2 regions of the Pseudoduganella sp. OTU4001 genome follow, and region 1 is predicted to be linked to the other one. Evidence: riboswitches for the same ligand, from Rfam matches in the RefSeq annotation. Region 1 holds a riboswitch; the other holds the start of a gene.

The links. Region 1 has a riboswitch for thiamine pyrophosphate ahead of thiC (phosphomethylpyrimidine synthase ThiC). Riboswitches for the same ligand answer to the same signal wherever they lie in the genome.
Region 2: it holds a riboswitch for thiamine pyrophosphate, as region 1 does, so the genes downstream of both, AAHE99_RS12685 (TonB-dependent siderophore receptor) here and thiC (phosphomethylpyrimidine synthase ThiC) in region 1, are expected to answer to the same signal.

Annotation. Positions count from the first base shown of each region.
Region 1 is NZ_JASATG010000050.1:18,990-22,392, forward strand. It holds gene thiC (phosphomethylpyrimidine synthase ThiC) at 1-1,739, opposite strand, end outside; TPP riboswitch at 1,791-1,893, opposite strand; gene AAHE99_RS25495 (hypothetical protein) at 1,951-2,571, shown strand; gene AAHE99_RS25500 (DUF4336 domain-containing protein) at 2,589-3,260, shown strand.
Region 2 is NZ_JASATG010000011.1:96,436-99,838, reverse strand. It holds gene AAHE99_RS12700 (immunity 26/phosphotriesterase HocA family protein) at 1-307, opposite strand, end outside; gene AAHE99_RS12695 (ferritin family protein) at 317-616, opposite strand; gene AAHE99_RS12690 (iron-containing alcohol dehydrogenase) at 744-1,913, shown strand; TPP riboswitch at 1,921-2,020, shown strand; gene AAHE99_RS12685 (TonB-dependent siderophore receptor) at 2,093-3,403, shown strand, end outside.

The DNA of each region.
Region 1 (3,403 bases):
CCGCACATGGAGCAGAAGTGCGCCACCTTGGCCGAGTCCTTCGGCAGGGTCTCGTCATGGAATTCGCGCGCACGGTCAGGATCCAGGCCCAGGTTGAACTGGTCTTCCCAGCGGAACTCGAAGCGCGCCAGCGACAGCGCGTTGTCGCGGATCTGCGCGCCAGGATGGCCTTTCGCCAGGTCGGCGGCGTGGGCCGCGATCTTGTAGGTGATGATGCCTTCCTTGACGTCGGCCTTGTTCGGCAGGCCCAGGTGCTCCTTCGGCGTCACGTAGCACAGCATGGCGGTGCCGTACCAGCCGATCTGCGCCGCGCCGATGCCGGAGGTGATGTGGTCGTAGCCCGGTGCGATATCGGTGGTCAATGGGCCCAGCGTATAGAACGGCGCTTCGGCGCATTGCTCCAGCTGCAGGTCCATATTCTCTTTGATCAGCTGCATCGGCACGTGGCCCGGGCCTTCGATCATCACCTGCACATCGTGCTTCCAGGCGATCTGGGTCAGTTCGCCCAGCGTCTTCAGCTCGCCCAGCTGGGCGGCATCGTTGGCGTCCCACACCGAGCCCGGACGCAGGCCGTCGCCCAGCGAGAAGCTGACATCGTAGGCCTTCATGATTGCGCAGATCTCTTCGAAGTGCGTGTACAGGAAGTTCTCTTTGTGGTGGGCCAGGCACCACTTGGCCATGATCGAGCCGCCGCGCGACACGATGCCGGTCATGCGGTTGGCCGTCAGCGGCACGTAGCGCAGCAGCACGCCGGCGTGGATGGTGAAGTAATCGACGCCTTGCTCCGCCTGTTCGATCAGCGTGTCGCGGAAGATTTCCCAGGTCAGGTCTTCGGCCTTGCCGTTGACCTTTTCCAGCGCCTGGTAGATTGGCACGGTGCCGATCGGCACCGGCGAATTACGCACGATCCATTCGCGGGTTTCGTGGATATGCTTGCCAGTGGACAGATCCATCACGGTGTCGCCGCCCCAGCGGATGGCCCAGGTCATTTTCTCGACTTCCTCGCCGATCGAGGAAGTCACTGCCGAATTGCCGATATTGGCGTTGACCTTGACCAGGAAATTGCGGCCGATGATCATCGGCTCCAGCTCCGGGTGGTTGATATTGGCCGGAATGATGGCGCGCCCGCGCGCGATTTCCTCACGCACGAATTCCGGCGTGATCAGCTCCGGAATCGCCGCGCCGAAAGACTCGCCGCGGTGCTGGCGGCCCAGCAGCTCCGCCATGCGCACGCCCTTCTCGCCGCTGGCGCGCAGGCCGTCCAGGTATTCCTGGCGGCGCAGGTTCTCGCGGATCGCCACATACTCCATTTCCGGCGTGATGATGCCCTGGCGCGCGTAATGCATCTGCGTGACGTTGGCGCCGGCCTTGGCGCGGCGCGGCTGGCGGTGCAGCTTGAAGCGCAGCGCATCGAGTTCGGCATCGGCCAGGCGCTGGCGGCCATAGTCGGAAGTCGGACCGTCCAGCAGCTCGGTGTCGCCCCGCTCCTCGATCCAGGCCGCGCGCGGCGTACCGAGGCCGGAGCGGATGTCGATCTGCACGTCCGGATCGGTATAGGCGCCCGAAGTGTCGTACACGGTGACCGGCGCATTGTCGCCGGACAGGCTGATTTCGCGCATCGGCACACGCAGGTCGGCGCGGCTGCCGGTGACGTAGATTTTGCGGGAGTTGGGCAGCGGTGCAACGGCTGCGGAATCGACCTCGGCCTGCTCGGCGAGGAATTTTGCGTTGGCGTTCATTTGGCTCCTTGGTTGGCACAGGAGCCAGCAAAGGAGGTTAGGCGCGCGCGCAGGCGCATCCTGAAGCTTCCCTTCGCTGGCATTATCCAGATCAGGTTCGGAGGGTATTTCTCACCCGCGCAGCTTGCGCCGCACAGGACCCCTAGCGTTTGCCACCTTTCGGTAGCGAGCGGATTATATCTATAATCGTTGCGCATTGAAAGGAGACTGGATGCGATATGCAGTATTCATGGCCGCCACTGTTGCGCTGATGCCAGCCGTTGCGGCAGCAGCGGGCGTGCGCGCGCCGACCCTGGCCGAGCAGCGCTCGTTCCAACAATTCTGGCAGCGCATCGCGCCCGGCATGCCGGCGCCCGCGCTGCGCATGGAACGCGCGCCGGGCGCCAGCGTGCTGGCCGCCACCGCCAGCGTCGACGCACCGCCGCTGCGCCTGGTGCTGCCGCTGTGCCGCGTCGAGCGCACGCGCTACACGCAGCAGGCCAACGACAGCTGGCGCACGGACAGCAGCCAGCATGTGTGGGTGCACCACACCACCAGCTGCGGCACGCCGCCGGCCACGATGGTCGAACTGCGCGCCGCCCTGCCCGAGATCGAAATCCTCAAGCTGCTGCAGGCCAAGGGCGAGATGCTGCAGCGCGCGCGCCTGCTCATGGCCGGCAATACCAGTTGTGCACCAATGCGCGCGCGCAATTTCAGCGCCGCCGCCCTTGACCGCGGCGCCGACGGCTTGCCGCTGCTAGTCTACCGCAGCGACATCGGCGGCGAGCTGCGCCTGTCGGTGCGGCCGGCGCGCACCGACTTCGTCCCATGGAACGTGGCCTGCAGCCCTTAATACGAGGAGACAACGGCATGCTCGAACAATTCGCTCCCAACGTCTGGGCCGCCGCGGCGCCCCAGAGTTTCCTCCGCCTGCGCGTCGGCACGCGCATGACGGTGCTGCGCTTTGCCAACGGCGACCTGCTGCTGCATTCGCCGGTGCCGCTGGGCGGCGGGCTGGCGGAAGCGGTGGAGGCGCTGGGCACCGTGCGCCACATCGTCTGCCCAAATATGTTCCACCACCTGTACGCCGGCGAGGCGCAAGCGCGCTGGCCGCAAGCGCGCCTGCACGGCCCGGCCGCGCTGCAGCGCAAGCGGCGCGACCTGCGCTTTGACGCCGTGCTGTCTGACACGCCCGATCCCGATTGGCAGGGCGAGATCGAACCGGTCAGCATCGCCGGCAGCCTGCTGCAGGAAACCGTGCTGTACCACCGTCCCTCGCGCACCCTGGTCAGCGCCGACCTGGTGGAAAACTGGCGCAGCCACCCGCACTGGCTGACGCGCGAATACCTGCGCCTGAACGGCGCGCTGGGCCAGGCCACCTGGCCACGGTTGCTGCGCCTGGTCTACACCCGCCGCCCGGCCGCGCGCGACTCGCTCGCCAGAATTTACGCGTTGCCGATCGAGCGCATATTGCTGGCGCACGGCGAACCGATCACCGCCGATGCGAGTGTCATTTTGCGACAAGCCTTCGCCTGGTTATAGCTTCATTTCCACGCAGAATCCGAGCTTTTACTGGCTTAACCCGGGAATACAACAGTCGCAAAAAATTGTATAGGCATGCCTGCAATTCAATTGCCGCAATGCTCATTCCTCTTTACGCTGGGTTACACAAATACAAACCCCGT
Region 2 (3,403 bases), on a different contig from region 1:
CATCGGCGCGGCGGATAAACATCGGTACCGGCCACGCTTCGCGCTGGAAGCCGACGGTATTCCCGATCACCGGCCAGCGCCCGTTCGCAACCGCGATATCTCCGGTGCGGATTACCTTCAACGCGTCACTGGCCGACAGGTCCTGCACATCGGCCAGCGTCGGCAAGGTCCAATGCGTCGGCCCGAACAGATAAGCCAGCATGACCTTCCCCTGCGGTGACAGGCGCGCCACCAAACCTGTGGCATAACCGCCATTCCTGAGCGGGACGGCAAACCAGCTGCCCTCCCGGTACGGCTGCAACTTCATTCAATTCCTTTACTCGTAATGATACTGGGCGGCAATGGGGCCCGCTTTGAACAGCGCATCCTTCATTTCCTTATCCAGTTTCGGGTCGCGCCGCCTTACCCATTCCAGCAGCATCGCAATCTGCTTGCGCGTGGAATCGCGGTGGCTGGCCATGACCAGCTTCAGCTCGGGGTCGGTGCACGTTTCAATGCGCTGGTTATGCAAATCCAGTGCTTCGATTTTCTCGCTCAGCGACGTCAAGGCACGGTGCATGTCCAGCACCTGGGCATTGAGGTAATCGCGCGGCTCGACCACGTGTTCCTGTGTCATATCTCACTCTCCTTAGGCGTACGGATACACGCATTGTCAGCCTGCGGCGCGGATTTCTCAAGTGTAGCAAGGCCGTTTTGGGAGTGTCGCACGGCTGGGCGGGAATTGCGCGATAATGCCGGGCACTATGCAAAACTTTGAATTCCACAACCCGACCCGTGTCATTTTCGGCAAGGGCCAGATCGCCGCCCTGGCGAAACATATTCCCGCCACCGCCCGCGTGCTGATGCTCTACGGCGGCGGCAGTATCAAGACCAATGGCACCTATGACGAGGTGCGCGCCGCGCTGGCCGGCCTGGCCCATCCTGTGCTGGAGTTTTCCGGCATCGAGCCGAATCCGCGCTACGAAACGCTGATGAAAGCAGTCGAGCTGGTGCAGCGCGAGAAGATCGACTTCCTGCTGGCCGTCGGCGGCGGCTCGGTGGTGGACGGCACCAAATTCGTCGCTGCGGCGGCGCTGTTCGACGGCGACCCGTGGGACATCCTGAAAATCGGCGGCAAGGCCGTGAAGGGCGCCCTGCCCTTCGGCGCCGTGCTGACGCTGCCGGCCACCGGTTCGGAAATGAACAGCGCCAGTGTGGTCAGCCGCGCTTCGACGCAGGAAAAACGCGCCTTCATGTCGCCCCACGTCTACCCGCGCTTCTCGGTGCTGGACCCGGCCAAGACCCTGACCCTGCCGCTGCGCCAGGTCGGCAATGGCGTGGTGGATGCCTTCGTGCACACCACCGAGCAATACCTGACCTACCCGGCCAACGCGCCGGTGCAGGACCGCTTCGCCGAAGGCCTGCTGCAAACTTTGCTGGAACTGGGTCCGCAAGTGCTGGAGCGCCCGGACGACGTCGAAGTGCGCGCCAATATCATGTGGACGGCCACCATGGCGCTGAATGGCCTGATCGGCGTCGGCGTGCCGCAGGACTGGGCTACCCACGGCGTCGGCCACGAGCTGACCGCGCTGTTTGGCCTGGACCATGCGCAGACGCTGGCCATCGTCCTGCCGGGCATCCTGCAAATCCGGCGCGAGGCCAAGCGCGGCAAGCTGCTGCAGTATGCGGAGCGCGTGTGGGGTCTCGGCGCCAGCCAGGGCAGCGAAGACGAGCGCATTGATCTCGCCATCGCGCGCACCCGCGCCTTCTTCGAGCAGATGGGCGTGCCGACCCGCCTGTCAGGTTACAGCCTGGGTCCCGAAGCCATCGACGCCACCGTGGCGGCGCTGGAAACCGCCGGCATCACCGGCCTGGGCGAACGGCGCGATATCACGCCGGCCGACGTGCGCCAGGCGCTGCAACTGAGCCTGTAGTACAATACCGCCTCGCTAGGGGTCCTCGCGCAATGTGCGCGGGGTGAGAAATACCCTCCGAACCTGATCTGGATAATGCCAGCGAAGGAAAGCGCAAGACGGTTGAAGGCCCGGGAACCCGGGCCCCGCCTCACACTCGTGCTCTCCCCGCTGGCGCACACGCACAGCAAGAGCACAATATGAACAGCACCCGCCTCACCCTGGCCGCACTGGCCATCGCTTCCGCCTTCGCCCCTGCCGCCCACGCGCAGGACCAGAAAATGACCGAAGTGGTCATCACCGCCAACCGCATCGTAGCCGACCGCGCCTCTGTCGCCGGTTTCGGCGAACAGGCTTTGCTGCAAACCCCGGCCTCCGTCAGCGTGCTGACGCGCGAACAGCTGCAGGACCTGAACATCCGCAACACCAGCGACGCCGTAAAATTCGACGCCGCCATCGGCGACGCCTACAACGCCGTCGGCTATGCCGAGCAATTCTCGATCCGCGGCTTCAAGCTCGATAACGCCAGTTCCTACCGCAAGGACGGCCATGCGATCTCCGGCGACACCCAGATCCCTCTGGAAAACAAGGAAAGCATCGAAGTGCTGCGCGGCCTGGCCGGCCTGCAGATGGGCGTCGCGGCGCCGGGCGGCATCGTCAACTACGTGACCAAGCGCCCGACCGACGCCAACCTGCGTTCCGTGGTGCTGGAAGTGAGCGAGCGCGGTTCCGTGCTGGGCACCGTGGACCTGGGCGGCCGCTTCGAAGACCGCCGCTTCGGCTACCGCATCAACGCTGCCGGCGAGCGCATGCGCTCCATCATCAAGGGCGCCGACGGCCACCGCAGCTTCGTCTCCGCCGCCTTCGACTGGCGCATCAGCCCACAGGCGCTGCTGACCGTGGACGGCGACTTCCAGAAGAAGTCGCAAAAGACCGCGCCTGGCTTCCAGCTGACCGGAGGCACCCAGCTGCCGGTGGTCGATGCCGACATCTTCCTGAACGACCAGCCATGGGCCAAGCCGGTGGAGACCGAATCGAGCAATATCGGCATCGCCTTCCAATACCAGCTCTCGCCTGAGTGGAAAGCCGCCGTCAGCGCCAACCAGCACCACTTCAAGCGCGACGACTACACCGCCTTCCCTTACGGCTGCTCGAGCGAGGAACTGTGGCCGGGCTATTGCAGCAACGGCGATTACGACGTGTACGACTACCGCAGCCTGGGCGAAGAGAAAAAGCCGCTGTCGGCCAAGGCCCAGCTGCAAGGCAAGTTCGCGACCGGCGGCATCAAGCACGAGCTGACCGGCGGCCTGTCCTTCTTCAGCAACCATGAGCGCTGGGGCGACTATGTGTACGACTACGCGGGTGTGAGCAATATCTTCCACCCGGTGGTGGTGCCGATGTCGACCGGCGTCCTGGGACCGGTGTCCGAGCGCCGTACCGACCATGAGCGTGCTGCATTCGTGCACGACATCATCGGCCTGGGCGAGCAAGTGGCGCTGCACGCGGGCGCG